DNA from 4 places in the Chryseobacterium sp. PTM-20240506 genome. Region 4 is predicted to be linked to each of the others. Evidence: riboswitches for the same ligand, from Rfam matches in the RefSeq annotation. Region 4 holds a riboswitch; each other region holds the start of a gene.
What was found. Region 4 has a riboswitch for cobalamin ahead of ACNFU2_RS08750 (TonB-dependent receptor plug domain-containing protein). Riboswitches for the same ligand answer to the same signal wherever they lie in the genome.
Positions count from the first base shown of each region.

Region 1 (7,631 bases), 800 kb from region 4:
ATCATATAGAAGATATTCCCTATGCAGAACAGTAAAGTGAAAATCATAAAGACTGAAATCTTATCAGATAACTGGTACACCCTGAAAAAGGTTACCTATGAAAAGATAAAAAACGACGGATCAGTAGAAATCCAAAGCAGAGAAGCTTACGACAGAGGAAACGGTGCCACAATCCTGCTTTACAATAAAAATACAAATACGGTTATTCTGACAAAGCAATTCCGATTACCTACGTTTATTAATGGAAATTCAACAGGAATGCTTATAGAAGCCTGTGCAGGGTTACTGGATGATGACAATCCTGAAGATTGTATCAGAAGAGAAACCGAAGAAGAAACAGGCTACCAGATTTCGAGGGTAGAAAAAGTTTTTGAATCTTATATGTCTCCGGGGTCAGTAACTGAAATTCTTCATTTTTTCATTGCGGAATATTCTAAAGAAATGAAAATAGCAGATGGTGGTGGCCTTGAAGAAGAAGGTGAAGATATTGAAGTGCTGGAGTTATCTTTCGGTGAAGCATTGCAAATGATCGATAACGGGGAGATCAAAGATGCAAAAACAATCATGCTCCTTCAATATCTTCGTGTAAAAAATATTTTGTAGCATCATCTTTGCTGCTAAAAAACTAATATCATAAAAACTGAATTTAAAATAAAATAAGTATTTTTCATTCCTGGTTTCTTAGCCTTAGAATTTCCCGAAAAGGATGTGAGAAGTACACTTAAAATTTAAAAATATGAAACGGAAATTTTCATTAATTATCTTATTATCATTATCATTAGCTGCCTTTGGTCAAAAAAAGGAAAGTGTAAGCATTAAGGAAAAAGCACTTACCGAGCAGTTCAAAAATGATTATAAAAAGAAGACTTATAACAAATTTGAAGGAAAGATCGTTGTGAAAGATAATCAGATACAATTTGATGATAAAACCATTTTCTATGATAAATCGGATAAACTAACAAGTTTAATTTTACGGGAAGGACTTATCTATCCGCAACTCCTGACCGATTATCAAATGGAAAAATTCATAGAGGAAAGTACCGACAAAACCCAGAAAAGATTTCTGCGTCTTCAGAAAAATCCCCGTGCCGGTTTCGATGTCAATAATGTAAAATTAAGCAATACCATAGAACTAACGTTCCTCGAATCCAGCCTGAAGGCCAAAAGATTCAGAGTGACCTGCAAGGATAGTAAACTGGGCAATTTAATTCAATATCTTTTTGAACTGACGAATAAAAATGCAGATAAAGAAACTTCTATGGAAGAGTTTGTTAAAAATTCAACTTTGACCTACCTGCAGCAGCAGAGGCTAGATTAGAAGATCTTTAATTATAGCAGTGTCAGATGATTTTAAAAATTTCAAGCATCAAACAGCTTAATATAATTTTCTTATTATTTTCAATTTATCAGATAATTGCACTAGTGTCGCTTTTTGGATGCTACCCTTCAGATATATTTTACTGTCAATATTCTATTTATGGTTTGATGATAACATATCCCATTTCAGTTGTTAGCTTTATGATTAGATTTGCTGCTAGGGATTCAGAAATAATAGTCATTATTATTCAATCATTTATTTTTTTGGTCTCTGCTTTGATTTACATATTGTTAAAACGTAAAATTCAACAATCCAGTAAGGCAAGATGACATTGCTCTTGAAAATTATTATGAGAAATTCACCATAGATTATAATCAACATAAATGTTAAAAAAAACATCAACATCCCAAATAGTATTTTTTAGTGTTTTTCTAATCATTTTCTTTGTACATAATTTTGTATTACAACCGATGATCAGAGAGACCTACTTATCTTCTGATCTCAAAAATTTTGAAGAAAGCTCCTGGAAATATACAGTGATTGTATTTTTCGCTCTTTTGTCCCTAATGTTTTTCTTAACAATTAAATCAAAAATAAAAGATCTTTCAAACTTACCCATTGCTATTTTTGTTTTAGGACTCAGTTGTTTCGCAGGATTACATCGTCCAATAAATGATCTTTTACTTTACATCAATATGAAAGTAGAGAAAGGAAGAAATTCAAAAGAATATAAAGTTGTTAATCATCAAGATTATAAGACCTTTTGGTTGAATGGTAAAACCTCAATACATGATAATAATGATTTGAATAAAGTAAATACATTCAGGCTGAAAAAAAATTTAAAACCCATTTTTGAAATGAATACCAATGATACAGTCCTTGTTCCATTGAGAAGGGGTCTGATCAATATTGATTATCTTTATTAATATTTCAAACACAGCATAAAAAATATGCAGTGTTTACATTAAAAACAATACCATGGAAATTCAAAACATTGATCATATCGTTCTAACGGTAGCTGATATCGAAAAAACCATCTCTTTTTATACAAACATCCTGGGATTTGAAGCGGTCTCATTCGGAGATAACCGGAAAGCGCTTGCTTTTGGAAACCAAAAAATCAACCTGCATCAGAAAGGCAATGAATTTGAGCCAAAGGCACTACATGCCACTCCCGGTTCTGCAGATCTGTGCTTTATTGCCACAACAGATGTACATGATATTTTAAAAGAACTTAAAGAAAAAAACATCGAAATCATCGAGGGTATTGTTATCAGAACCGGAGCAATAGGCAAAATAAGGTCCGTCTACTTCCGGGATCCTGATCAGAACCTGATTGAAGTGAGTAATTATATTTAAAATCTTCTTGAGCATGTCCCCAGATAAAAACGCCTTGGCTAAAATCCTTAGTAATTTCGAACAGGAAGAATTGCCCAGCAAAACCTTGCTAACGGAAGAAGGTAAGATGGCGCGTAAATTTTACTATCTCAAAAAAGGAGTTGCCAGAGGTTGGCTTAATAATGACGGTAAGGAAATTACATTTCAGTTTTTGTTTGAAGGAAACTTTATTTCGTCGTGGGAAAGTCTGTTTTATAATTCTCCAAGTATTTATAATATCGAAACGATAGAACCCTGTACTGTATATAGCACTTCTATTGAGGATTTCAGACAAATAATTGAAAATAATCCGGACAGCAAGGAACTTTATTACAGCTATCTACAGGAACGCTTACTTAAATATCAGAAGCTCTTTATTTCCCGTATAAAAGATTCTGCAGAGGAAAGATATAATGAGCTTATAAAGCAATCCCCCGAGATTTTCCGCCGGGTTCCTCAGTATTATATTGCATCTTATCTTGGTATCACTTCTGTATCATTAAGCAGGATCAGAGGAAAAAAAATCTAGTAAGAGATCTGCTCTATATAGTAACTCCATGGTTATTCTTCACTTCTGCCATTACAAAAGTACTGTGTGTGCTTCCTATCGAGTCGACGGAACCTAATTTATTAAATACAAAATCCTGGTAGTGTTTCATATCGCGTACCTGAACTTTGAGAAGGAAATCAAAATCACCCGAAATATTATAGCATTCCGCCACTTCGTCTATCAGTGTAATTTCCTGTACAAACTCATTTCCCACAGACCTGTCGTGGATCTTTAATTTAACCTGACAGAAAACTGTAAAACCACGATTCAGTTTCTCAGCTTCCAGGACAGCCGCATAATGTTTGATATAACCCTCCTGCTCCAACCTTTTAACACGCTCAAAAACAGGAGATGGAGAAAGATTAATTTCCTTTGCCAATTCTTTAACGGTCAATTTTGCATTTTTTTGAAGTATTCTCAACAATTGAAGGTCTTTATCGTCTAGTCTTTCCACAGGATAATATTCTTTTTTCGATTTATATTTTCAAATTTACAGAATAAATAACTCACAAATTCAATTCAAACAAAATAATATCCTTAATTTTTACATTTACACCAATTAAACATCTTAAATTAATACCTTTACAACCTATTTTGTTCTTTAACATACTTCATCAAACGGAAAAGGTTTTACTTAAGGTAGATTAATAGGGAATCGTGTGGAAATCACGAGCTGTCGCGCAACTGTAAGTAACACAACAGAGGTTTTTGTCCCTGAATATCCACTGCTACAAGCGGGAAGGATGACAAAAACTGTTACAAGTCAGGAGACCTGCCTATTCCGAATTGACAATGCTTTCGCGGTCTGAAGCTTTTGGTCATACAGATGATACTTTTGAACGTATTGAATTGGGTTTTAAACTCAGAATTTATTTGAGTTTAAACGTAATGTTTTTTATGAAAATTAATTTCAGGCTACCCAACAAACTATCCCTCACTGGAAAAATTACGTCTATATTGTATCTTCTCTATTGCTAAAAACTATTTCCCGATTGCGTCATGAAGCATTATAAGAACTTTTAAAACCAAAATTTAATTAAAAGTTTAAAGAAAATGCAAACACACATCCTTGGCTATCCGCGAATCGGTAGCAACAGAGAACTTAAAAAAGCCTGCGAACTATATTGGGCAGGTAAAACATCGTTACAGGAACTTTTAGAGGCAGGAAAAAAGATCAGAAAGCAAAACTGGGAACTACAACAAGAAGCAGGAATTGATCTGATTCCATCCAATGACTTTTCTTTTTATGATCAGGTATTGGACATGACATTATCTGTTGGAGCTATTCCTTCCCGTTATCAGGATATTACATCAAATGAGCTAGATCTTTACTTTGCTATGGCCAGAGGTTATCAAAAAGACGGGCACGATATTACAGCCATGGAAATGACAAAATGGTTTGATACCAATTATCATTATATCGTTCCAGAATTCCAAAAAGATCAGCAATTCAAATTATTCTCCCATAAAATCGTCAATGAGTTTATTGAAGCGAAGGAAGCAGGAATTCATACAAAGCCTGTTATCCTTGGATTGGTAACCTATTTATTATTAGGAAAAGAAAAAGAAGAAGGTTTTGATAAATTGGATTTAGCACAAAATCTGCTTCCGGTTTACGTCGAGATCTTAAAAGAGCTTGAAAACAACGGAGCAGAATGGATCCAGCTGGATGAGCCGTTTTTAGCACTAGACCTTGATCAGAAAGCAAAAGAAGTTTACCAGAACATTTATGCTGAAATTGCCAAACAGTTTCCGAACCTTAAATTCATTGTGACAACCTATTTTGATGGGTTAAAAGATAACCTTTCATTGGCCACTACTCTACCTGTTGATGCACTACACATTGATCTGGTAAGAGCCTCGGAACAATTGGATGAGGTCATCAATGCAATTCCTGAAACATTGATCCTCTCATTAGGAGTCGTAGACGGAAGAAATATCTGGAAAAACGATTTCAATCAGTCTCTGGTTTTCATCAAAAAAGCTATTGCTGCATTAGGTTCTGAAAGAGTTTTCATTGCACCGTCATGTTCATTACTTCATTCTCCTTTCGATCTTGACCTGGAGAAAAATGAAAATATACTATCTCCGGAGATCAAACAATGGATGGCTTTCGCCAGGCAAAAAGTTTATGAAATTGTTACCTTAAAAAAATTAGCTTCAGAAAACCCGGATTACAATACTTTACAGGAATTAGCTGAAAATAAAAAAGCTATTGAAAACCGAAAAGTTTCAACACTAATTCACAATCAGGATGTGAAAAACCGTGTTGCTGTAACTACAGAAAGTGACGCACAGAGAAACAGTCCTTTTAATGTGAGAAAAGAAGCACAGCAGAAAGCATTGGAGCTTCCTTTATTTCCAACAACAACAATTGGGTCTTTTCCTCAAACCAAAGAAGTAAGAAGCTGGAGAGCTCAATTCAAGAAAGGAGACCTGACCGCCCAGAAATATGATCAGCTGCTTAAAGAAGAAACACAGAGAACCATCCAATGGCAAGAGGAAATCGGAATTGATGTATTGGTACATGGAGAATTTGAACGCAACGATATGGTCGAGTATTTTGGGGAACAGCTCGCAGGATTTGCATTTACTCAAAACGGATGGGTTCAAAGCTACGGAAGCCGCTGTGTAAAACCGCCGGTTATTTATGGAGATGTTCACAGGCCTCAGCCAATGACGGTTTACTGGTCGAAATATGCCCAGTCATTAACTCAAAAATGGGTAAAAGGAATGTTGACCGGCCCCGTAACCATTCTTCAATGGTCATTTGTACGTGATGATCAGCCTCGTTCTACCACCTGTAAGCAGATTGCTTTGGCAATCCGTGATGAAGTAAACGATCTTGAAAAAGCAGGAATCAGAATTATCCAGATCGATGAACCGGCTATCAGAGAAGGTCTTCCTTTGCGTAAGGTAGAATGGCAAAATTACCTTCAATGGGCTGTAGAAGCTTTCAGAATCTCCGCAAGCGGTGTCGAGGATGCTACACAGATCCACACGCATATGTGTTATTCAGAGTTTAATGACATTATCCATAATATCGCCGATATGGATGCCGATGTCATCACGATAGAATGCTCAAGAAGCCAAATGGAGTTATTAAATGCTTTCGCAGACTTTAAATATCCAAACGAGATCGGCCCCGGAGTGTATGACATTCACTCTCCAAGAGTTCCATCAAAAGAGGAAATGATTGCATTGCTGAAAAAAGCACAAGCCGTAATCCCTGCAGAACAGCTTTGGGTAAATCCGGATTGCGGATTGAAAACCCGTCATTGGGAGGAAACAGAAAAAGCATTGATCGCTATGGTAGCAGCTTCGAAAGAATTGGCTGCAGCTTATTCGACTGAGAAAGTTTAATAGAACTGATCATTATTTTTTTATTTTGAGGCAGGGGTGAAAGCTCCTGCTTTTTTTTGTGGTTGGTAACAATTTGCTAAACAATTAAATTTTCTTATTTTAGATTTAAACTAATATTTATAAAATCAAACATGAAGTATATTTCTCCTAAGAATTGGACTGACCTAGCAAATCAACAAGGTCTTTTATTTTTTGCTCAAATTTTAAATGAATCATTATTTGACTACACGTTAGACACTTATAAGCCAAAAGCTTTAAATATACGATTATTATGCATTGAAACAATTACTACAATTGATGACGTTAAAGAAGGCTTAATAAAAAAGCCTAATATTGAGCACGTGGTAGATGAACTGTTATGGAGTTTAAATAGTGATTTTTTAGCTAAAAAAATTTTAAATAATCAATTAAATGAAATCATAAAAGAAATCAATTTAAAAAAAAATTCACTTTCTGAATTGAGGCAAATAATAATTCTATTATATCATTATTTTGACAATCATAAATATCTTAATGAGATTAAAAGTACATTAAAAATTTTAATTCCAGTGGGAATAGAGAAAGAAAAAATTTATTCATTAACAAAATTATTGATTACAGAATTAATAAATTACGGTTATTCTCCTGAATATATCTATTACATAACCAATAAATTCTTTTTTAACTATTCAACTACTATTACAATAAACAATCCTGACATTTTTTTCAATTTCTTTGATTTTAAAAAAAAGAACTATTCTATTATTTATAAAGTAAATAAATTGTTTAAAGAATTCGATGATGTGGCGGAAGTTTTAGGTTTCAAAATTCAAACAACATATAAAAACAATAAATTAAAAGGTCAAGAACTAAACTTCATAAATTCAAAATTAAAAACTCAATATTTTGTAGTTTTTAACATACAAGCTATTGATGATAAAGAGGCCAGAACTGAATCAGAGCATGTAATCTTAAAGCTAGGAAATATGTTTTCGTTCTATCATCATAAAGAAGCTCCCGAAATTTCTGAACTTGCGATTGTTA
Region 1 covers NZ_CP182581.1:1,195,718-1,203,348, forward strand. The annotation lists gene ACNFU2_RS05235 (DUF4406 domain-containing protein) at 1-35, shown strand, start outside; gene nudK (GDP-mannose pyrophosphatase NudK) at 22-603, shown strand; gene ACNFU2_RS05245 (hypothetical protein) at 737-1,318, shown strand; gene ACNFU2_RS05250 (hypothetical protein) at 1,702-2,244, shown strand; gene ACNFU2_RS05255 (VOC family protein) at 2,297-2,677, shown strand; gene ACNFU2_RS05260 (Crp/Fnr family transcriptional regulator) at 2,691-3,224, shown strand; gene ACNFU2_RS05265 (Lrp/AsnC family transcriptional regulator) at 3,238-3,699, opposite strand; cobalamin riboswitch at 3,854-4,040, shown strand; gene metE (5-methyltetrahydropteroyltriglutamate--homocysteine S-methyltransferase) at 4,299-6,608, shown strand; gene ACNFU2_RS05275 (hypothetical protein) at 6,740-7,631, shown strand, end outside.
Region 1: linked by a shared signal. The riboswitch ahead of metE (5-methyltetrahydropteroyltriglutamate--homocysteine S-methyltransferase) and the one ahead of ACNFU2_RS08750 (TonB-dependent receptor plug domain-containing protein) in region 4 are both predicted to bind cobalamin.

Region 2 (7,631 bases), 2.4 Mb from region 4:
AAAATAATTTTTCCCGTTGTTTCATTTGCTTTGTTCACCAATAATCTGAATAAATAAAGATCGTTGCTGAGTTTGCAATAGCGTGGCATGCCTCACATTAAATGAGCACCTCTATACGCCCGTAAACCCTGGAGCCTGCGTAATGGTCTTCTTTTGTAATTTCTACTGAGAGTAAATCTCCTAAAGGAGTAAAAGGATCTTCAAATTGTTTTTCTATTCTTTGTTTTTTAAAGTTGCCTGTATATATATTCATTCAAGAAATAAATAAGGGTTAATTTTTGGCAGCTGAAAAAGCAAAAACTGAAAGAAAAAAATAAGTATTCTAAACTGTAACAGATAGCAAAGGCAGAGGCCTGGTTATTTATTAAGTGCAAAGATACGAAAAAATAAGGGATAATCGATGTTTTAATTAATTGATTTTCAAAAAATTGTTTAAAAACAGCTTTTAGCCATAAAGAATCGGGCTTCTGTTTGTAAATATAAGGTCAAAATCTTTTGTAATGGGTTGTTTTTTTAATTAATGTATTACATGATCCTGTCAGCAACATTATATCTGCTAACAGGATCTGTTTGTTGAGGTTGCTTTTCCTCCTCTAAGCTAAGAAAATTAAAATATTGTCCACATCTGTTCCAAAAAATAACAATGTAAATATGTGAAAGGAATAGTCTTATTTACTTCAGCTTCAGTTCGTATATTTTTGCAGGGAGTGAAAATGCTTTCAGTGTGGTCGTTTTTATAAATTCAAATCCAACCGAATTGAAGAATGAGAGCATGGGATCATCTTCAGTTATGCTGATCCAGATACGATCTGTAAAAGTAATAGCTGATCTGCTTTTGTTCCATAATGATTGTCTTATTTCAGGCTGATCATATTCAGGAAGGATAGAAAAATCAATTATTTCCGTCATTCTCTCCCCTTCATTTGCTTCCGGATATAATGATCCGCTTTTAAAAAGGCAATAACCGACGGGTTCATGATCTGCAAACACCATAATGAGCTGGGTGGATAAGTCATTCAGGATATTGATCATTTTCCTGTATTCTACATTTTCGGCAAGGTATTCTTCAATTTTTTCCGATGAAACTTTTCCAGAATAGGTATTTCTGATATATGGTCTCATGACAGCAAAAAGGTGATCGATTCCCTGGTCTGATCCTACGGTAAATTTGGATATAATTTCCATTATGATTCTTTTTTACCCAAAGCTAATGGATTATTAAACTGTTGTATGAGTACAGTTGAGTACAATTGAATCAGTACAGTTGGTTTTTAATCATTTGTGCGAACACATTTGTACATTTGTTATGAAAAAGATGAAACGCCATGAAGACGTACAGATATGAGATTTTTACCACTGCTATTGAAGATAAAATAAAGACTGGAATGTTAAAGCCCGGCACCCGTCTACCATCTGTGAGAGAGATTAAAGAAAATTATCATCTGAGTACAAGTTCGGTTCAAAGTGGTTATGATCATCTGGTGATGAAAGGATGGGTGAAAAATATTCCCCGCTCCGGTTATTTTGTAGCAGATGATGTTCCACAAATAAGCAGTGAAAACTTACCACTTTACCCGGTCTCAAAAAATGAAGTTTTCAATAAAAATGTTGCTCTGATTTCATCAAGAAATAAGCCCTCCGAATATGCCTCATTTAATTCGGCGGCACCTACGGATCTATTGATTCCGCAAAAGCTCATTTTAAAAAAAATGCAGAAAGTGATCCGCGAAAAAGGGACTTCACTTCTTCGCTACTATCCTGCTAACGGGTCTTTAGAACTAAGAGATCTTATCGCTAAACGTACTTCTCAATATGGATACACATTGCATCCTGAAAAATTAATCATTACTGATGGAGCATTGCAGGCACTTTACATTGCCCTGGCATCTGTGACGAATGCCGGTGACCTCATTGCTGTTGAAAGTCCGTGCGTTTTTTCTGTTTTGGAAGTAATTGCCAATCTGAAACTTAAAGTCATAGAAATTCCTGTCCGGGATAGAAATGGTTTTGATACGGCATATTTAAAAAAGATATGCGCGGATCATGATATCAGATCTCTTGTAGTTACACCTAATTTTCACAATCCTACAGGAATTCTGATGTCGGAAACTGTAAAAAAAGAACTGCTTTCCATTGCGGAAGAATATGAGTTTCCGATTATCGAAAATGATATTTACGGAGACCTTTATTTTGGCAATGAGAGACCTTCGGGGATCGGGAGTTTTGATACCGGTGGTTGGGTAATAACTTTTTCTTCTTTTTCCAAAACATTGGCTCCCGGTATTCGCCTGGGATGGATGCATTCGGGAAAATTCCATGCGGAAGCAGAGAGAACCAGGTTTGCCTTAGGAAGATCTGTTGCTCCGGTATATCAGGAACTGGTCATTAAACTGCTTGAAGACCATAGCTATGATAAACATTTGCGTTCATTTCGTAAACAGCTATATAAGCAGGCCAAAGATGTGTTAGAGATATTAAAAAGCCATTTTCCGGATGGGGCTTATTTTGAAGATCCTCAGGGTGGATACAGCATTTGGGGAAGTTTGCCTGAAGGAGTGGATATGGAGAAATTTTACGCTTATTGCGAACAGCAAAGAATATTATTTACTCCCGGAGAAATTTTTAGCCTTACCGATCAGTTCAGGTACCATTTCAGGATTATTTTTGCAGAACGTATCACATCCCATAGCCTGTTGGCTTTGCAAAATATAGGTGAGAATTTGAAACAGATATTGTGAGTGTTTTTCAGGCTTTTATCTGTTAATTCAGAATCATATTTTCATATTGAGAGCATATGCTTTTCTCAATAATCGTGTTTGTCGGATTTTTTTGCAAGTGATTTTTACATAATCAAGATCATTTTAATTATGATTTTGAAAATTGAAAATATATTTATAATGCCTATTTTCAAAGAATTACGAATTCCTAACTGTTGTTCGTAAATAATTATTTTCGTGTTTCAATAAAATACCTATATTTACCACCAAGGAGTTCATTTATACTTCTTTATCAACCGGAATTGGTTACACTTAGCTGTGAATTAAAAGGGAATCGTGTGTGAATCACGAACTGTCGCGCAACTGTAAGTAACACTCAAAAGGTTTTTATCAATCAGGGTTCACTGTTCTTTTTTTGAATGGGAAGGACGATAAAAATTGTTACAAGTCAGGAGACCTGCCTATTTCGAATTGACGATGCTTTCGCGATCTGAAGCTTATAGTCAGGTATGATACGATGTGATAACAGTGCCCGATATCTTTTTGTGTACATTATCATTTTTAAGAAATGGTTTACAGGTTTTGCTTTTCAGGGCTGTATCATTTCTACAGCTTGCTCGTATTAGTCCCTTTCCATAATTTTCTCTTTTACAAAGTATTGTGAAGTTTTATCAGCACCTTTTATATTGATTTATAAGCATTACAGGCTGATGGCAGCAATCTTTGACCGGATTGTTATTACATGAAAATGTAATGAGGCTGTTCAACCATTCATTAAGGTTTATAGGTCGTTTAATTATTTTAATCATTTAAAGAATAATCTTTCTTTAAATTGTTGGAAGAATGTGAGTTAAAATACATCAAAACGAACAATAATATTAAAGATGAGTAAAAATGTAAGTCTAGAGTCTGCCGGATTACGTTTCCGGGAGACGATGCAAAAAGAAAACCCTCTTCAGATTGTCGGGGCTATCAATGCCAATCATGCATTGCTGGCGCAGCAAGCAGGATTCAATGCTATTTATCTTTCCGGAGGAGGAGTTGCTGCAGGATCGTTGGGAATTCCGGATCTGGGAATTACGACCCTTGAGGATGTTCTGATCGATATTCAACGAATAACCAATGTATGTGATTTACCTCTATTGGTGGATGTAGATACGGGGTTTGGTCCTTCGGCATTCAACGTAGCAAGAACTGTAAAATCATTAATTAAAGCCGGAGCAGGTGCTTTGCATATTGAAGACCAGGTGGGAGCGAAACGTTGTGGGCACCGTCCAGGTAAAGAAGTGGTAAGCAAAGAGGAAATGGTAGACCGTTTGAAGGCTGCTGTTGATGCTCGGACGGATGAAAATTTTGTGATCGGGGCACGTACTGATGCTTTTGCCAATGAAGGGCTTGAAAAAACATTGGAAAGGGCTGTTGCCTATAAAGAAGCCGGAGCAGATTTCATCTTTGCGGAGGCTGTTCCTGATTTAAGCTATTATCAAAAGTTTGTAGACGCTACAGGTATTCCTGTACTGGCCAATATTACAGAATTCGGAATGATTAAAATGTATACTGCTGATGAACTGAAAGATGCGGGAGTCGGTTTGATTTTATATCCCCTTTCTGCTTTCCGGGCGGCAAATAAGGCAGCACTGAATGTTTACGAGCATATCCGGAAAGATGGAACCCAGGCTCATGTAATTGATACCATGCAGACCCGGGAAGAGCTTTACAAAAGTATTGGATACCATGATTACGAACAAAAATTAGATAACCTATTTAAACAGAACAAGAATGTCAATGAATAACGAACCAACATTTAAGCCTAAGAAAAGTGTAGCGCTTTCCGGGGTTGCCGCAGGTAATACTGCACTTTGCAGTGTAGGAAAAAGTGGAAATGATCTCCATTACAGAGGTTATGACATTTTGGACCTCGCAGAAAAAGCAGAATTTGAGGAGGTAGCCTATCTTCTTATTTACGGACAGCTACCAACAGGAGCCCAGTTAAAAAACTATAAAGCCAAATTGAAATCACTGAGAGGATTACCACATTCTGTAAGAAATATCCTGAAAAGTATTCCTGCAGCTGCCCATCCGATGGATGTAATGCGCTCCATGGTTTCAGCAATTGGAAGTATTCAGCCTGAAAAAGACGATCATAATGTGGCGGGAGCAAGGGATATTGCAGACAAATTACTGGCATCATTCAGTTCCGGACTTTTGTATTGGTATCATTATACGCATAACGGAAAAGAGATTGATGTAGAAACTGATGATGATACTATTGGGGGCCATTTTCTTCACCTGTTGCATGGTAAAAAAGCACCCGATTCCTGGGTGAAGGCAATGGAAATCTCTCTTAATCTGTATGCAGAGCATGAATTTAACGCTTCCACTTTTACTGCGCGTGTTATTGCGGGAACCTCTTCAGATTTTTATTCCTGTATAACGGGAGCTATCGGCGCTTTAAGAGGTCCTAAACATGGTGGGGCGAATGAAGTGGCTTTCGAAATTCAGAGTCGTTATAATTCCCCGGATGAAGCGGAAGAGGATATCAGAAGGCGTATTGGTAACAAAGAAGTAATTATTGGATTTGGACATCCGGTGTACACTATATCGGATCCGCGAAACGTAGTGATAAAAAAAGTAGCGAAAGAACTTTCCGAAGAGGCAGGAGATATGTTGCTTTATCATATTGCTGAAAGGCTGGAAACCATAATGTGGGAAGAAAAGAAAATGTTCCCTAACCTGGATTGGTTCTCAGCGGTTTCGTATCATCTGATGGGAGTACCAACCCTTATGTTCACTCCGTTATTTGTTATTTCAAGAGTCACCGGATGGAGTGCCCACATCATTGAACAAAGGCAGGATGGCAAAATTATCCGTCCAAGTGCCAATTACACCGGGCCTGAAAATAAAGAATTTGTTCCTATCACAAGCAGATAATACAATCAATTTAAAATATAAACTAATTAAACTTAAAACAAAAAGATGTCATCACACATTTCAAATGAAAGACCACAACCGGATCAGGTATTAACAGATATTGCAGATTACGTATTGAACTTCGAAATTAAAAACGACCTGGCCTGGAAAACGGCCCACTACTGCCTTTTAGATACTATTGGATGTGGATTGGAAGCTTTAACTTATCCTGCATGTACGAAATTATTGGGACCTATTGTAAAAGGAACTGTTGTTCCGAATGGTGCAAAAGTGCCGGGAACTCAGTTTCAACTGGATCCGGTTCAGGCGGCTTTCAATATTGGAGCTATTATTCGTTGGCTGGATTTTAATGATACATGGCTAGCTGCAGAATGGGGACATCCTTCTGATAACTTAGGAGGAATTTTAGCAACCGCTGACTGGTTGTCCAGAACCCATATTGCAGAAGGAAAAGCTCCTTTGAAAATGAAGCAGGTGCTGGAAGCCATGATCATGGCGCATGAAATTCAGGGAGTAATTGCTCTTGAAAATTCATTCAACAGAGTAGGTTTAGATCACGTTTTATTAGTGAAGTTGGCTTCTACGGCCGTTGTAGGGAAATTAATTGGATTAACCCGTGATGAGCTGATCAATGCGATCTCATTGGCCTTTGTGGACGGACAATCTTTAAGAACATACCGTCACGCTCCTAATACAGGAAGTCGTAAGTCATGGGCAGCCGGAGATGCCACTTCCAGAGCTGTGCGTTTAGCATTAATTGCCAAAACCGGCGAAATGGGTTATCCTTCGGTACTTACGGCTAAAATATGGGGATTCTATGATGTTTCATTTAAAGGAAATGAATTCAAATTTCAGCGTGAATACGGTTCTTATGTAATGGAGAATGTATTGTTTAAGATCTCTTTCCCTGCTGAATTCCATTCACAAACAGCCGTGGAAGCAGCTATGACATTGCACCATCAATTAAAAGGGATGGGTAAAACAACTGAAGATATTAAAAAAATTACTATTCGTACGCATGAAGCGGCTATCAGGATTATCGATAAAAAAGGTCCCCTGAATAATCCTGCAGACAGAGATCATGCGATTCAATATATGGTAGCGGTACCTCTTATCTTCGGAAGGCTGACTGCTGCCGACTATGAAGATAATATTGCTTCAGATCCAAGGATTGATATTCTTCGTGATAAAATTGAATGTATCGAGGAGGTTCAGTTTACCACTGATTACCATGATCCTGAAAAACGTTCCATTGCCAATGCATTAACAGTAGAGTTAAATGACGGAACTGTTTTGGAAGAAGTAAAAGTAGAGTATCCTATAGGACATAAACGAAGAAGGGATGAAGGAATTCCTGAACTGATTAAAAAGTATAAATTGAATCTCGCCCGTATATTCCCGGAAAAGCAGCAAAGACTTGTATTGGAAAATTCTCTGGAGTATGATAAGCTGGTTAACCTCAATGTTAATGAGTTTGTGGATCTTTTGATTGTTTAATTATCTGAAATTCAATAAATAATTTCAGAAAAATAAAATAAATACTGACTTACCAAACACCTTAAAACAGATATTTGATTTTTTTTCAAAGCCTGAACAATCGTGAAGTTCAGGCTTTGATATGTAATAACTTTTTATTGAAAATAAAATTGAAATTGTATCGAAGAATACCTACGTTTTGATGACTCCTATCAAGCCTGCAAGGATAGCCATTCCGAATAAAAGATAGAACACTTTCGTTGGAACATTTTTCCCACTGTATATTCCGCAAAAAGTTGAAACTCCTAAAAACAAAAATGATTTTGGTATGATCTTATACAAATTGATGTGAGGGTATTTCAGGACGACAAGGAGAATTCCTGTTAATAAAATGGTAACTCCAATAAGAATGTTTTTTTTATGAAGGACCTTATTCTGTTGAGGAAATAATATGGCAAGCTGAATAATAAATACTAAGAATGCGATGAAATGTAAAACCAGAACGAT
Region 2 covers NZ_CP182581.1:4,384,226-4,391,856, forward strand. The annotation lists gene ACNFU2_RS19710 (hypothetical protein) at 98-253, opposite strand; gene ACNFU2_RS19715 (hypothetical protein) at 673-1,185, opposite strand; gene ACNFU2_RS19720 (PLP-dependent aminotransferase family protein) at 1,326-2,738, shown strand; cobalamin riboswitch at 3,004-3,197, shown strand; gene prpB (methylisocitrate lyase) at 3,602-4,510, shown strand; gene prpC (bifunctional 2-methylcitrate synthase/citrate synthase) at 4,503-5,648, shown strand; gene ACNFU2_RS19735 (bifunctional 2-methylcitrate dehydratase/aconitate hydratase) at 5,694-7,145, shown strand; gene ACNFU2_RS19740 (hypothetical protein) at 7,317-7,631, opposite strand, start outside.
Region 2: linked by a shared signal. The riboswitch ahead of prpB (methylisocitrate lyase) and the one ahead of ACNFU2_RS08750 (TonB-dependent receptor plug domain-containing protein) in region 4 are both predicted to bind cobalamin.

Region 3 (7,631 bases), 130 kb from region 4:
TCTACAGGAACACTTACGTTTAACGGGATATTATATCCTCTTGCTTCTTTTTTAATGATTAAGTAAGGGGTTTTTATATCGGCTTTTCTTGTTACGTCAACATGGATCCAGTTCTTTTTGAAAACGTTTACTTTATCTGAGTAAAGGTCATCGTCATATCCAAGGAAGTTTTGTGGAATAACAATTTGTTTAAGGTCTACATAAACACTATCTGATGTTGTATTGATAGATACCTCTTCGGTGTCTTCTTTGTGGCCTTTTAGAAACATGTCTTTTCTTGCCATACTCACTCCAAAATAAGTAGATAATGCGATCAATCCAAGGAATAATGCTCCCAAAACCCAACCCGTATTTCTTAATTTTGTTTTAGGCGAAATTAATTTGATACTTAATAAGGCAAATAACAGGGCAGGAATTAAACTTCCTAAAATGATCATGGCCATAATGGTATACTTCATTCCGTCATTGTCGAAATAGAAATTCATTTCGTTAATAGGAGGGAAATCATTAGTTCCCATAAATCCGAAGACTACAAATACTCCGATCAGACAAGAAAAAGAGATCAGTGCGAAGATTCCTCCAAGAACATATCTCACTACGTTCCATATCCCGCTTCCTGCATTATTAATGTAAGGTTTGTTTTCGATGTATATTTCTCCGACTCTCTGAGTAGATTCGTTGGCAAATTGTACCAGCTTATTCGATTCATTTTTAAGATTGTCGAAGTTCATAGGCTTTCCCTTCATTTTCAAAAAATCTGCAGCAGTTTCTGCTTTGGGAAGTACGATCCACAGAATAATATAAAGTAATGCAATAAGTGAAGAGGATATAGCAGCTGTAAATATTCCCAGGATAAATACTCCAAGCCAGATTGCTCTCATGGCAGTAATATCCATTCCTACATAATGGGCCAGACCTGCACACACACCGGCGATCTTTTGTCTTTCAGGATCACGGAATAATTGTCTTTTGTCTGAATATTCTGCGCCTGAGTGGCTTGTTCTTTTAGAGTTTTTCTCTGAATAATATGCTTCTTCCTGTTCTTCGATTTTTTCCGGTGTTCCGATTTGTGCAATTACTCCTTCTACATCAGTATCGTTGATAACTTCTCTTTTTCCTAATGAATCTCTGAAGATTTCAACCATTCTTATTTCTATGTCATGCATTACCTCATCTGCTTCTGAAGCATCCAGAGAGCTTCTTAGTGCATTAAGGTAATCGCTTAGCTTTATGTATGCGTGTTCCTCTATTGTAAAAGAAAAACCTGCGAGTCCTATTGAGAGTGTCTTGTTCATAGCTTTGTTTTTTAATTTTTTTGAGTGATTTGGTTTACTGAATCTGTTAATTCGTTCCAGGTATTGAGAAGTTCACCTAAAAACAACTTTCCTTTTTCTGTAATCTGGTAGTATTTTCTCGGTGGGCCTCCTGTTGATTCTTCCCATCTGTAAGAGAGAAACTCACCATTTTTTAATCTTGTTAAAAGAGGGTAGAGTGTGCCTTCTACTACATCCAGTTTTCCTTTTTTTAGTTCATCTATAAGGTCGGAAACATACATTTCACGATGATTGATAAGACTTAAAATACAGAATTCCAGAATCCCTTTTCGCATTTGCGCTTTGGTATTTTCAGTATTCATCTTAATAAGGTTTTAATTAGTTATATTTAGAATCCGGTTCCTAGCTAGTTGAACCTATTCTTATTTTACATTACAAAGATATGTAATTAAAATGGTATTATGCAATACAAAGTAGTGAAATTTTTATTTACTTTTATTTAATTAACTGATTTTCAATTAAATAAATTTTATCTATTTTTTTAAGAAAACTAAAATCAATTAAAATAGAAGATAAATGATGGTCATTCTTAACGCTATTCTTATTTTTGTTATGGAAATTTTCAGTCATCTGTATACTGAGCAAAAAAGTTAATTTTGAATAGTTCTGTAATCTTGATCATCTTTATTATTTTAGGATCTTTTTGCTCCGGTCAGCAGCATTTTGAAATTAAAGATGGATCCTTATTGTATAATGCGGAGATCACTGTTCAGGATTGTGATGCTGATAAATGTAGTGGAAATGGTACAATTATACTGAAAGATAAAAGGACCTCGCGGACTTTACAGGAGTTCACTTCTGATGATCTTTATTTTTACCTTGGTAAGGATCAACAACCTAGTGTTAATGTTATTCAGCTTTATGATGAACAGAGCCCGCTGATATTTAAAGATTTTAACTTTGACGGTTTTGAAGATATTGCTATCCGAAATGGTAATGAAAGCAGCTATGGTGGTCCTTCCTATGACGTATATGTCTATAATACGACAAGAAAGCAATTCGTGATCAGTGAGGAATTAACTGATCTTGCCCGCGAAAATCTGGGAATGTTTCAGACAGATCCAAAAAGGAAAAGACTCATAACATTTTCTAAATCCGGTTGTTGCTGGCATTTAACCACAGAATACAGAGTGCTGCCCGGAAAAGGACTTGATAAGGTCTTTGAACTGGAAGAAGATGCCATGAATGATGAATCTGTAAAAGTAACCCGACGCGAAAAGATTAAAAATAAATGGATCATAAAAACAAAGAGATATCCAATCAAAGAATATTATAAAGAATAGGAAACATGAAAATACAAAAGGAAATTGATTTTATTCTTGCTGTAGATGCATTAAAAAATGTACAGAGAAGGAATTATAATGCCGATGATTCAAGAAGAGAAAATACTGCTGAACACTCATGGCAGATCATTATTTTAGCACAGGTACTTTTCCCCTATGCTAAAAACAGGGCTGATATCGATCTGTTAAGGGTGATACGGATTCTTTCTATCCACGATCTGGTAGAAATAGAAGCTGGAGATACATTTTTATTTGACGAAAAAGCCATGGTGGGCAAATTTGAAAGAGAAAAATTGTCTGCCCAGAAAATTTTCGGGATTCTTGATGAACCTTTGCGTTCGGAATTCTTTAATTTGTGGCTGGAATTTGAAGAAGAACAGACCCCTGATGCTATTTTTGCCTGTGCAATAGACAGGATCATGCCGTTTATCCTGAATTCGCATACTTCAGGAAAAAGCTGGACAGAAGCTAAGGTAACAGAAAGCCAGATCAGGAATATGCTGGAAAATGCCATCAGCCGGGCTTCTGATGAAATGGGAGAAGCATTCCAGTTTTTACTTAGTAAAAGTTTAGAAACAGAAAAAGTTTTAAGATAAATAAAACGCAAGCCGAAGGCTTGCGTTTTTTTCTGATTATAGTATCTGTACAGGCTTTTTAAATTCGTCTATAGCTACGAAAGTGAAATCTCCAACAATAGCTCTTTCTCTTTCATACGAATACATCTGTTCTGTATAAATTTCTACGTTTACCTTCATACTGGTAGTCCCGACATGGGAAACTGTTCCTATCAATTCTACAATAGTTCCTGCAGGAATAGGCTTTTTAAAATCAATTTTGTCGCTGCTTACAGTTACCACTCGTTTTCTTGCAAAGCGGGTAGCGGTAATAAATGCCACTTCATCCATCAATTGCATCGCTGTACCACCAAAAAGGGTATCGTAATGATTGGTTGTGTTGGGGAAAACCGCTTTAAAGATTCTGGTTTCAGATGCTTGAATTCTTTCTTCTGTAGTCATATTTCATTATTAAATTAAAGCGGGATGAAATTATTGAAATAAACAGAATAATCTAGGAATTAGTATATTCCTGAAAACATCCATCAGATCAATAAACTTCAGGCCGCGAAAGTTTCTTGTTCAAAGAAAAGGCAGGTCTCCTGACTTGTAACATCTTTAATCCCTTCCCATGCATGGCACAGTGGATCCTACATTTTGTTACTTACAGTTGCGCGACAGCTCGTGATTTTCACACGATTCCCTTTTAATCTGCGTTAGGCAGAACCCATTCCTGTGATGAATAAGTGGTAAGACTTTTTCAGGTGCAAAAATAAGGATAATACAGAGAAGTAAGGTGAATTATTCCGGATTTTTAAAAATAATCTGATGAGCCACCCGGCCCTGTTTGATTGTCCAGAGTGTGGTATACCTGTTTTCACCTGATCCGTTCACCATATAAAGGAAAATATTATCATTATCAATAGCAGCTACACTGATGTTATTGAAATCCATAGTAGGCTGGAACATATTTTTGATGGCTTCTCTCACAAAGACAGAGCCACGCCCCACCTGCTGTACCCGGATCGATTTGATTTCGGTCATCCCTTCCGGAAGTTCTTTGCTTATTCCCCAGGGTTTAACTTTATCAATGGTTAATATCGTTCCATCCGTATCTTTTTCCTGTTTACGGTAGCTGGCATTAGAAGGATAAATATCGATGATTACTTTACTCCTTTGAGCGGTAGGTATTTTGGGGTTGTTATTATCTGTGAAAATGAGGGATCTTCCGTTTTTGGATTTGGAAGGTGTGTATTGAGGCAACTGATCAATAAAGGCTACACGGTCTTTATTCACCATACCTTCCTTATCAAGATTTTCATATCTCACAAAAGGCTTTTCAGTATCCTGCTTATCGGGATATTTGATCCATAGCCATTCTGTTTCTCCGGGAGCCGGTTTTACATAAAGAAAAACATCCCCTTTACGCATTCTGATTTTGTCTACAATTTTTCTGTAATTATCCTTTGCCACCCGTACATTGGCATAGCCTTCTTCTGCTTTTACAACTCCAAAAGGAATTTTTTGCTGCCCTTTTAGGAAGGCTAATGAAAATAAACTGAAGGCAGATAAATAGAATGCTTTGTTTACGGAAATCATCATGAAAAATTTTTGATACTTCAAATATATAAATTAAAAGCATTTCGGAACATAATTATAGCTTCCTAAATCTTCTTTATTTGCTAAAGAAAGTTTTACAAAAGGAATTTATTCTGTTAGGTTGGAGGAGGATAGAAATTCGGTAAGGCGAAATTTTTTGGGAAGAAGGAAGAGTAAAGAGTAAAGAGTAAAGAATAAGAGAGTGCTAAAAGCACTCTCATTTATTATTAAATCAATTTTTAAATTCTTTCAAGCTCATCGGCATCAATGGTTGTTTTAAAGGTTCCATAATTGACAATCACTTTATTTCTTGAAATTTTTTCAATCGTGCCGACACTGGTACTTCCTGTAATACGCACCCGTTGTCCCACTTTCATCCAGATCTCACGATCGGTTTTGCGTTTTTCCTCTATTTTTTCGTTGGTTTCTGCGATTTTTTCAATAACCTCTTCTTTTTTCAGCTGCTGGGTGATCTTTCTTTTTACAATCTGAAGACGTTTGGTTTCATCTTTATCAGCACCTATTTTTCTGAATTTTTCCTGTTCTAAAATCTTCACGAAATCTTTTACCACATCCTTCCTGGATTTTCCCTTAACGTAGCTTTCGATAAAAGATTCGATTTTGTTCCCGAACTGAAGCTTCCGATGTTCTTCTTCATACAGCTTTTGAAAATTGAATAATTTTTGCTGAAGTTGTTCATTCAGCTTTTGAAGGTTATCCCGTTTATCTTCTACCGATTCCTTTCTTTCAGCCAGATCTGTTTTAAGCTTTTCAACTTCAAATTTTTCCTGCTGTAGCTTAACAATGGTTTTATCAAGGTTTACAATATCGTGTTCTACCTTTTTCTTTGCAGAATGGATAATGAATCTGGGAATTTTATTCTTTTCGGCAACTTCAAAAGTAAAGGAACTTCCTGCCTGGCCTACCTCCAGTTTGTACATCGGTTCCAGAGTTTCTTCATTGAATAGCATCGCCGCATTTTCAGCATTAGGGAGTTGTTCTATCACCAGTTTGATATTGGTATAGTGTGTGGTGATAATCGCGAAACTTTTTTTGTCGTAGAAAAATTCAAGGAAACTTTCTGCCAGGGCACCTCCCAGTTCCGGATCGGAACCTGTTCCAAACTCATCAATTAACAGGAGCGTATTGGCGTCTGATTCCCTGATGATTCCGGACATTTTCTTTAATCTCGAAGAATATGTCGAAAGATGGTTTTCTATAGACTGATTGTCTCCAATATCAGTCATGATTTTGTCAAAGAAAAACATTTCGGATTTCGGGTGAGTGGGAACGAGGATTCCACTTTGGATCATCAGCTGTAGTAATCCTACCGTTTTTAAGGTTATTGATTTTCCCCCTGCATTGGGACCGGAGATACAGATGATCCTGTTATGTTCCGTCAGACTCAATGTTTGTGGGTGGATCGTTTTGTTCTCTGCTTTATTCCTTAGCCATAACAATGGATGAAAAGCTTCTCTTAATCTCAGGGTTTTATGGCGGTTGATTTTAGGCAGTACTCCATGGATTAATTCTGCAAATTTGGCTTTTGCCCTCGTTAAATCAAGATCAAAAATGTATTTTTGATACCTCCAGAGCTGAGGTTGAAATTCGGCTAATTCAGCTGTAAGTTTCCTCAGGATCTTATCAATTTCTTTCTTTTCCTCCTCTTCAGCTTCCTTCAATTTAAAATAGTGGCTGACTACGCTGTCCGGCTGTATATAGGTAATGGATCCGGTTTTTGAAAGTCCCAAGACTCTTCCGGAAACCCTTTTTTTATACGCAGATTTTACTGCTAAAACTCTTTGGTCCTCTATAATACTCTCACGGATGTCATCCAGAAAATCACTTTGCCCATAATTGAACAAGGCCCGGTTGAAATTTTCCTGAATTGCTTTTTTGGCATGCTGAATTTCTGTCCGTAATGTTTTTAGAACGGGTGAAGCTTCGCTTTTTACCTCTCCAAAACGGTTGAAGACTTTATCAACCTTATCAATGATCTCTTTTTTAAATTCAAGAACTGAAACATTTTCCAGAAGATTGGGAAAAGTATCCGGCATGGTGGGAAAGAACTTTTGTAGCTTTCCGATTTGTTCCGTGAGTGTTTTTATCTTGATGAATGCGCTGTTTTCCAGTCGATAGTTCTCAATCAGCATTAATTTCAGTTCCGCTTCAATATCTTCATATTCATCAAATGGGATAGCATTTGAACTTTCAAAACTTGAAAGATATTCCGAAGTTTTTTTCAAAGAAAGCTCTGCTTCGTCGATTTCCATAGGACGAAGTTGAAGAATTTTTTCTCTCGTTTTCGGAGAATACGCAAAAGGAGAAATTTCCGCGAGCAATTGCGGAAATTCTAATTCGTCTAAATCTTCTTTATTTATATACACAATGCAAATTTAGTGAGAAATTGTGAATTTGATGAGATGATAATTTGAAAATGAGATATTTTGAAAATTTTATGGTCCTGATCTTTTTTAAATGAATGTTTTAGTACATTTGAAATATGAGAATAGAAACCAATCGTTTGATTTTAAGAAATATTGAAGAAACCGATGTTGAAGACATTCTTAGGATCCGTAGCAATGAAGAAATCAACAGATACATCTTGCGTAATTCACCAAAAACGAATTATGATGCACTGGATTTTATTTTAACGATAAAAAGAAATACCCAAAATAACGAAACTGTATATCTGGGTATTTCATATAAAGATCAACCCAACCTTATCGGAACGATATGTTTGTGGAATTTTTCTGAAGACAGAAAGATAGCAGAAGTAGGCTATGAGCTCTTGCCGGACTATCACAGACAGGGAATTATGTCTGAAGCATTGGATGCTGTTTTACATTTTGGTTTTAATG
Region 3 covers NZ_CP182581.1:1,872,445-1,880,075, reverse strand. The annotation lists gene ACNFU2_RS08255 (PspC domain-containing protein) at 1-1,295, opposite strand, end outside; gene ACNFU2_RS08250 (PadR family transcriptional regulator) at 1,307-1,636, opposite strand; gene ACNFU2_RS08245 (FG-GAP repeat protein) at 1,931-2,617, shown strand; gene ACNFU2_RS08240 (HD domain-containing protein) at 2,623-3,213, shown strand; gene ACNFU2_RS08235 (acyl-CoA thioesterase) at 3,250-3,633, opposite strand; cobalamin riboswitch at 3,746-3,917, opposite strand; gene ACNFU2_RS08230 (hypothetical protein) at 3,973-4,773, opposite strand; gene ACNFU2_RS08225 (endonuclease MutS2) at 5,010-7,157, opposite strand; gene ACNFU2_RS08220 (GNAT family N-acetyltransferase) at 7,274-7,631, shown strand, end outside.
Region 3: linked by a shared signal. The riboswitch ahead of ACNFU2_RS08235 (acyl-CoA thioesterase) and the one ahead of ACNFU2_RS08750 (TonB-dependent receptor plug domain-containing protein) in region 4 are both predicted to bind cobalamin.

Region 4 (7,631 bases):
GGAAATGGCCTGGGAAATTATTGATTTAAGTGAAAAACCGGTAACTATAGTTTATGAAAATCCAAGAGGCTTACCTGAAGAACTGTTGGCAGAAGATGGAAGTATTGGAATTCGGTTAATAAAAAATGATTTTTGTAAAAAACTCATCACAAAACTGAATAAACCGTTGGTTTCTACTTCAGCAAATTTTAGCGGAGACAAGAGTCCGTTAAAATTTTCGGATATCTCTCCGGAGATCATTAACATGGTTGATTATGCAGTGGAAGAAGACAGGGAAAAGGTTTCCAGGTATTCCGGATCTTCAGTTATCAAAATCTGGAGTGATAATAGAATCAAGGTACTTCGGGAGTAGAAAACAAGATTTTAATTATCTTTGCAAAATCATTATAACCATTAAGAGAGTGGGAGGTGGAGTCTGTTTAAAATGCATGGAATTTTAAATAAGTCCAATAACCTGGTTTCTTAATGGTTTTACATTAAATAATAAATATGTTCATTAATCTCAATCAAAATAAAAATCTAAAGCTTTTTAAAATCATTTCGGAGGTTGCAGCCCGGAATAATCAATCAGTATATATTGTTGGCGGATACGTGCGGGATTTACTGATGAAAAGAAAAGCGTCTACAGATATTGATTTTGTTACTGAACAAAGCGGAATAGAGCTTGCACAAAGCGTGGCTGCGGAAATTGATCCGAAAATGAAGGTTTCCGTGTTCAAAACCTATGGAACCGCAATGATCAAATATAAAGATCTTGAGCTGGAATTTGTGGGAGCAAGAAAGGAAAGCTATAATGAAAACAGCCGAAAGCCGGAAGTGGAAGGGGGAACATTAGAAGATGACCAGAAGAGAAGGGATTTCACGATCAATGCAATGGCAATTTCTTTAAATAAAGATAATTTTGGGGAACTTATAGACCCGTTTAATGGAGTAGAAGATTTAGAAAAAGGAATATTAAGAACCCCTTTGGAACCGGCACAGACGTATTCTGATGATCCCTTGAGAATGATGAGAGCGGTTCGTTTTGCTTCTACCTTACAGTTTACGATAGAGGAAAACTCGTTATCCGCAATCAGCCAGGAGGTAGAAAGGATTAAAATTGTTTCGAAGGAGAGGGTTATGGTAGAATTCAATAAGATTATGCTTTCTGAAAAGCCGTCTATTGGATTAAGCCTGCTGGAACAAACCGGTCTTTTAAAATACATCATTCCTGAATTGATTGAACTGAAAGGGGTAGAAGAGGTGGAAGGACAGACCCATAAAGATAACTTTTACCATACTTTGGAGGTTGTAGATAATATTTCCGTCAATACAGACAAACTTTGGTTGCGTTGGGCAGCATTACTTCATGATATTGGAAAAGCACCCACTAAAAAATTTGTTGAAGGAACCGGCTGGACTTTCCATGGTCATGAATTTTTGGGATCGAAAATGGTGAAAACCCTTTTCCAAAAGCTTAAACTTCCCTTAGGGCCAGATATGAAGTATGTACAGAAAATGGTCAAACTTTCATCCCGCCCGATCGCTTTGATTACGGATGATGCTTCTGATTCTGCTCTAAGAAGACTTTTATTCGACGCTGGTGAAGATCTTGAAGATCTGTTTACGCTTTGTAAGGCGGATATCACCACGAAAAATTCAAAAAAACAGGAAAAGTTCAAGAGGAACTTCGAATATGTAGCGGTAAAGATAAAAGAAGTTGAGGAAAAGGACCAGGTAAGGAACTTTCAGCCACCTATATCCGGAGAAGAAATCATGGAGATGTTTCAGCTGAAGCCGGGACGTGAAATTGGAATTCTGAAAGAGAAGGTTAAAGAAGCTATTCTTGAAGGTGAAATCCAGAATGATCATGAAGAAGCAAAAAAGTATGTTATTGCAGAAGCTGAAAAGTTAGGATTGATCATCTGAGTCCAAAACTATCAATTGAAAAAATAAAAAAGATCCGGAGATTTCATTTCCGGATCTTTTTTATTTGGATGTTGTCTGGTTTCTGTAGAAGAAATCCGGGCTGCCTTAGGCAGCCCGGAAAAAACACAAATGATGAAAAAAAAATAAAATTTATTAGTCTATTAAAAAGTAGAAACTTCTTAATTTAAATACACGCCATTAGTCCCCTTACCTGTTGTAAAGGATTTGATTTTTGATCCTGAAGTAGTATATACTGTAACTTCACTGTCTTCAGTAAAGTTCTTCACATCAGACGTAAAGATCTTTCCATCTACAACACTGAAACCGTAAAGTGTATAGTATTGTCCTCCGTCTACAGCAGTAATAATAGGAGTTGTAGGAGGAGTAGTTGCCGCCATAACCATTGAGTATACTTTATTTGCTGAAGAGAAGAAATATCTTCCACCATCAATCTGAAGATTGGTAGCATTAGGAATACCTGTCAACGTTGTTGTTTTCGTAATGCTTCCGGTACTTGAAATTTGATAAATATAAGAGTCAGTAGTTCCTGTAGCAATAACATATACATTACCATTATAGGAAATTGTTTTGTTGATGTTTACATTGGGCAATGTAATTACAGATTGTACATCATTGTTCGAAGTATTGATGTAAGTTATTTTGTTTCCGAATCCAAAGCTTGCATTTTGAACAAAAATATTTCCTCCTGCTTCAACAATTCTTTCAACGTTATCCGTGAATGTAATTTTCTTAACAAAAGATAGATCTGAATTTTTATAAATACTTACATATTTAGCTCCCTGATATTTATCATTGGTTACATAGATATTATTATTGGCAACTGCAACATAACGGGGATTATCTATTTGATTGGTAATTTCACCTGCACTTTTAAAAGTATATCGATTTACTACCTGGATTTTATTTGAGTTGTTTAACAAGAGATACGCTTTATCCCCGTTGAATGCCATAGCTTGTAAAACATCACCCAATTGGTTTCCATTATTATTTTTGGAAAAGATGCTGTTTTGACTAAAAGTTAAGTCTCTTGAAACGAAAGTTACTTCTGCATTTGGCTTTCCGAAATTTCCTTCGTTCGAAATTAAATATCCGTTTTCATAAGTTACTACAGGCAAAGTATTATCGCTATCAGTACTACAGGAAATATTGAAAAGTAGTACTACAGCAAATAAAAGTTGTAAAAGTCTAGTTATTTTCATGTTATTTTTTATTAAAAATTTATCGTTGCGGAAATACTGTAATTACGTTTTGGCATCGGATAATAAGACACCGTTTCATAAACAGTATTGGTTAAATTATTGATTTTAAAACCTAAGACATATTTTTTTAAGATCGTTGCTGATACACCCGTGTTCATGACGAAATAAGAATCTATAGCATCTTCTCTTTTTTCATCTGTTGTAGTGTATGTAAGACCATTAAAAACTCCCTGAACATAAAGTTTTAGGAAAGAATACTGATAATCAAAATTTCCAAAAACCTTATGGAGAGGGACATACATCATTTGCTTTTTAGTTTCCTGATTGATGGATTTTGCAAGTGTATATCCTATATTAAATCTAAAATGGTGTTCTTTAAGCTGTTTATCAAAAGTAATCTGTGATTCTAAACCATAAGACTTCACTTTATTGATATTAACTGGGGACCAATATCCGTAAGCTGTCGGCAACCACACTATATTATCCGATATATAAAGATAATACGGACTTAATGCAAGTTTAATATTACCCCATTTAAACTCATGGTCCATATCCATCTGGTAAGACCTTTCCGGTTTTAGGTTTGGATTTCCTCCGGGATTCCAATACAGATCATTGAATGTTGGAAATCTGAAATTTCTGGATACATTTACTCCAAGATTATACCATTGTACCGGACTCCATTTTCCCGAGAATGAGTAAAGCAATGGCGAACTTATATTCTCTACAAAATCCTTTTTAACACCAGCTTCAAAACGCAGATCTTTCGTCGGAAAATATCGTATTAACCCCGCTAAAGAGCCTACATTTCTACTTACATTACCAATTCCTTCAGTTTTTACACCTTGGAGATCAGGCTGATACCCCTCACCTTTGTTTACCTGGAATTCGGTGATGATGTTGACATTAAGTTCAGGTACGATGAAATAATTAAAATCATTTTTAAAGATATAATTTTTCCCTGTTGAACCACTGGTCTTCGGAGCATTGTAATTGCCAAAATATTGGAAATTTTCTTCTGTGTAAGCAGCTTTTAAGCTATTTGAAAATTTATTTTTAGTAATATCCCAGGAAAGTAAGCTTCTGGTGCTTTGTGTCTCGTATTTTGTACGGTTGCCATTCTCTACAAAAATCGGATAATTCTGTGTCGAGTCAAAAAACTGACTTTGCCATGAGATCGTCTGATGTCTCGCAATTTTATAGGAGATTCCAACATTAAAGGTACTGTTAAAGTATTTGCCGTTTCTATTAATATAGTTTTTTTCTTCGACTTTATAATCATTCTGACTGATCGAATGATTTCCTGAGACTTTAAAACTCAGCTTTTCATTGCTGTAGGAGGCCGTTCCGAAATTATTAAAAGTACCAAATGATCCACCCTCAGAATACAGGGAGGCTTTAAAACTTTTATTGAAACCCAGATTATTATTGAGATGTATACTCCCGCCGATTGCACCACTCCCGTATATTACACTTCCGCCACCGGCTTTCACTCCGATCTCATCATATCCGAAAAGAGGAATATTATTAATGTCTCCCTGACCAAGAAATATCGAATTGATATTGATTCCATTCCAAACAAAGGCTGTCTGTGGAGCAGAGGTTCCTCTGAACGAAGGCGAAGAAACTGCACCTCGTCCGTTTTCCTTGATATAAATACTGGATTGGAAACGTAAAAGTTCTGAAAGATTCGTGGAATTCTTTTCAGCATCCTGAGGAGTAATTGGAGTAACCTTATGAAAAAGTTTTACCTTGTTCATCTGGTTGTCAAAAATATAAACGGTATCGATTGCTTTCTCTTGTCCCAGACAAAGAAAATAAGCAGATAACGATAAAAGCAGTACTAAGGTTTTTTTCATACTATTTTACTTTTCCACCGAAAGCAATATATTTTTGATATTATCATTTTGGCAGGTCTCCTGACTTTCGCATTTCTATACCTTCCCGTTTTCACAGTGGTTTCTTATAGAAATTTTAATTGCGATCTACAGTTGCGGGGACAGTCTGGGATTTTCACCCAATTCCCTATTATTTCAATAGCTTGAAAACCAAAATTTTTGCAAAGATAAATTTTTAAAAAGAAATCTCAGTCGTATCTGTTAATTTGTAATCAAAACAATGGTCTGCAGAAAAAATAACGATTCCCAGAACCTCAGAATTGAGAGTTTCACGATTACAAGAACGTCGAGTCAAAGTAAAATGGCAATAGATCTTTAATCGAATTTACCTTAACGATTTCGTCATTCATACTGGAAAAATAAAGATCAATATTTTCTTTTTGTTTTGTTTCGTATTCAATAAGACTTTGTCTGCAGGCGCCACACGGGGGAATCGGTGGTGTTTTTTCAGAAGATTCTTTAGGGCCTCCTACGATAAAAATCTTTTTGATCTTTTCCTCAGGGAAATTTGCACCTATCCAGAATAGAGCTGTTCTTTCAGCACAAAGTCCGGATGGAAAAGCTGCATTTTCCTGATTGTTACCGGAAAATATTTCTCCGTTTTCAAGTAATACGGAGCACCCGACCAAAAATTGGGAATAAGGGGCATAAGCATTTTCGCGGGCTTGTTTTGCTCTTTCGAAAAGTTTTTTTTCTATATCGTTCAGTTCAGAGCTATTTTTAAAATATTCGTAGCCGATCTGTATATCTTTTTTCATATATTTATTGGAGCCTAAAAAGGGGAGGTAAAATTAGTTCTTTTTAATCACGTGGGCAACCCGGGATTATTTCCTCTTCATTAGTAAAATTCAAAAATTAATAGACAATGTTATATACTCCGATACAATTCAGAAATATTAAACTCTCTAACCGATGGGTTATGTCACCTATGTGTATGTATTCAAGTGAAAACGGAATGGCTAATGACTTTCATTTCGTACATTACGGAAGCAGATCACAAGGTGGTACCGGACTGATAATGATTGAAGCAACGGGTGTTGAACCCCGGGGAAGGATCACTAATAAATGTATGGGAATATGGAATGACGAACAGGCTGAAAAACTTCAGCAGATTGTCAACTTTGTCCACTCCAATTCTGAGAGTAAAATCGGAATCCAGCTGGCACATGCCGGAAGAAAAGGCTCTACCTGGAATAATATTCAAATTCCAGTGGAAGAGGGGTGGGAAACCCTGGCACCTAGCCCGATTCCTTATCATCCTACAGAAAGAATTCCACACGCTCTGACGCTGGAAGAAATCAAAACTCAGGTTCAGAATTTTAAAGAAGCTGCAAGAAGAGCTGTGAAAGCAGGATTTGATATTATAGAGATCCATGGGGCACATGGATATTTAGTTCATCAGTTTTTATCTCCGCTTTCGAATATACGAACAGATGAATATGGAGGCAGCTTCGAAAACAGAATACGATTTTTAATAGAAATAGTAGATGCGGTAAACGAGGAACTGAATGATAATACTGCATTGTTTGTGAGAATCTCAGGAACAGAATATGCTGAAAATGGATGGGATATCGAAAGCAGTGTAGAGCTTGCAAAAATACTGAAGCAGCATAAGGTGGATTTAGTGGACGTTTCAAGTGGTGGGAATATTCATGGAGCAAAGATTGCTGTCTTTGACGGTTATCAGGTCCCTTTATCATCACAGGTAAAAAATAAAGCTGAAGTGAAGACGGGAGCAGTAGGTTTGATCACAAAAATAGAGCAGGCTGAGGATATTTTACAGAAGGGTGATGCCGATCTTATTTTTGTAGCCAGGGAAATTCTTAGAAATCCATATATTGCAGTTCAGGGATCCTTTGAAATGAATGAAAACTGTTTTTTCCCACATCAATATCTAAGAGCTAAAATTTCTTCTTAATTTTAGAAACCAAAATAAAAGTTCAGGAAATGAAGATTGAAGATTTTATGCTACCTTGTCCAAGCAAAAAATTCTTAGGAATTGAATGTTTTGGTTGTGGTACCCAAAGGGCAATTGTTTTAGTCTTTGAAGGAAAATTTTCAGAGGCTTTTCATATGTTTCCTGCGGTCTACACCTTACTTCTTTTTTTGCTTATGGTAGGAGTGAACTTTATTGATAAAAAAAGAAGCTATGGTAATATACTGGTTTTTTTAGCCATTATTAATTCAATTATCATGGTGGTTTCTTATTTTTATAAACATCCTTTAACATTACATTAAATTATTAAAATAACTAACTATGAATCAAAAATTACCAAACGCGACAACCGTACTAGTACTAGGAATCGTCGCTATCCTCGGAAGCTGTTGTTGTAACGGGATTGTAGGTGTAATCTGTGGATTAATCGGAATGAATCTGTACAATAAGGATAATGCGCTGTATCTTCAGAATCCGGGAGTATATTCAGACTATGATAACCTTAAAACAGGAAGAATATTATGCATCATTGGTCTGATTATAGGAGTTCTGAGTCTTGCCTATATGATCTTTGTCCTTTCTACTGTCGGCTGGGACGGATATATGGAGCAGATTAATCAGCTTAAAAATATGGGAAAATAACTTTAATGATATGATCGAACTGAATGA
Region 4 covers NZ_CP182581.1:1,998,924-2,006,554, reverse strand. The annotation lists gene ACNFU2_RS08765 (L-threonylcarbamoyladenylate synthase) at 1-352, shown strand, start outside; gene ACNFU2_RS08760 (CCA tRNA nucleotidyltransferase) at 490-1,908, shown strand; gene ACNFU2_RS08755 (hypothetical protein) at 2,088-3,128, opposite strand; gene ACNFU2_RS08750 (TonB-dependent receptor plug domain-containing protein) at 3,140-4,987, opposite strand; cobalamin riboswitch at 5,020-5,196, opposite strand; gene ACNFU2_RS08745 (cytidine deaminase) at 5,302-5,784, opposite strand; gene namA (NADPH dehydrogenase NamA) at 5,892-6,944, shown strand; gene ACNFU2_RS08735 (DUF2752 domain-containing protein) at 6,974-7,264, shown strand; gene ACNFU2_RS08730 (CCC motif membrane protein) at 7,284-7,604, shown strand.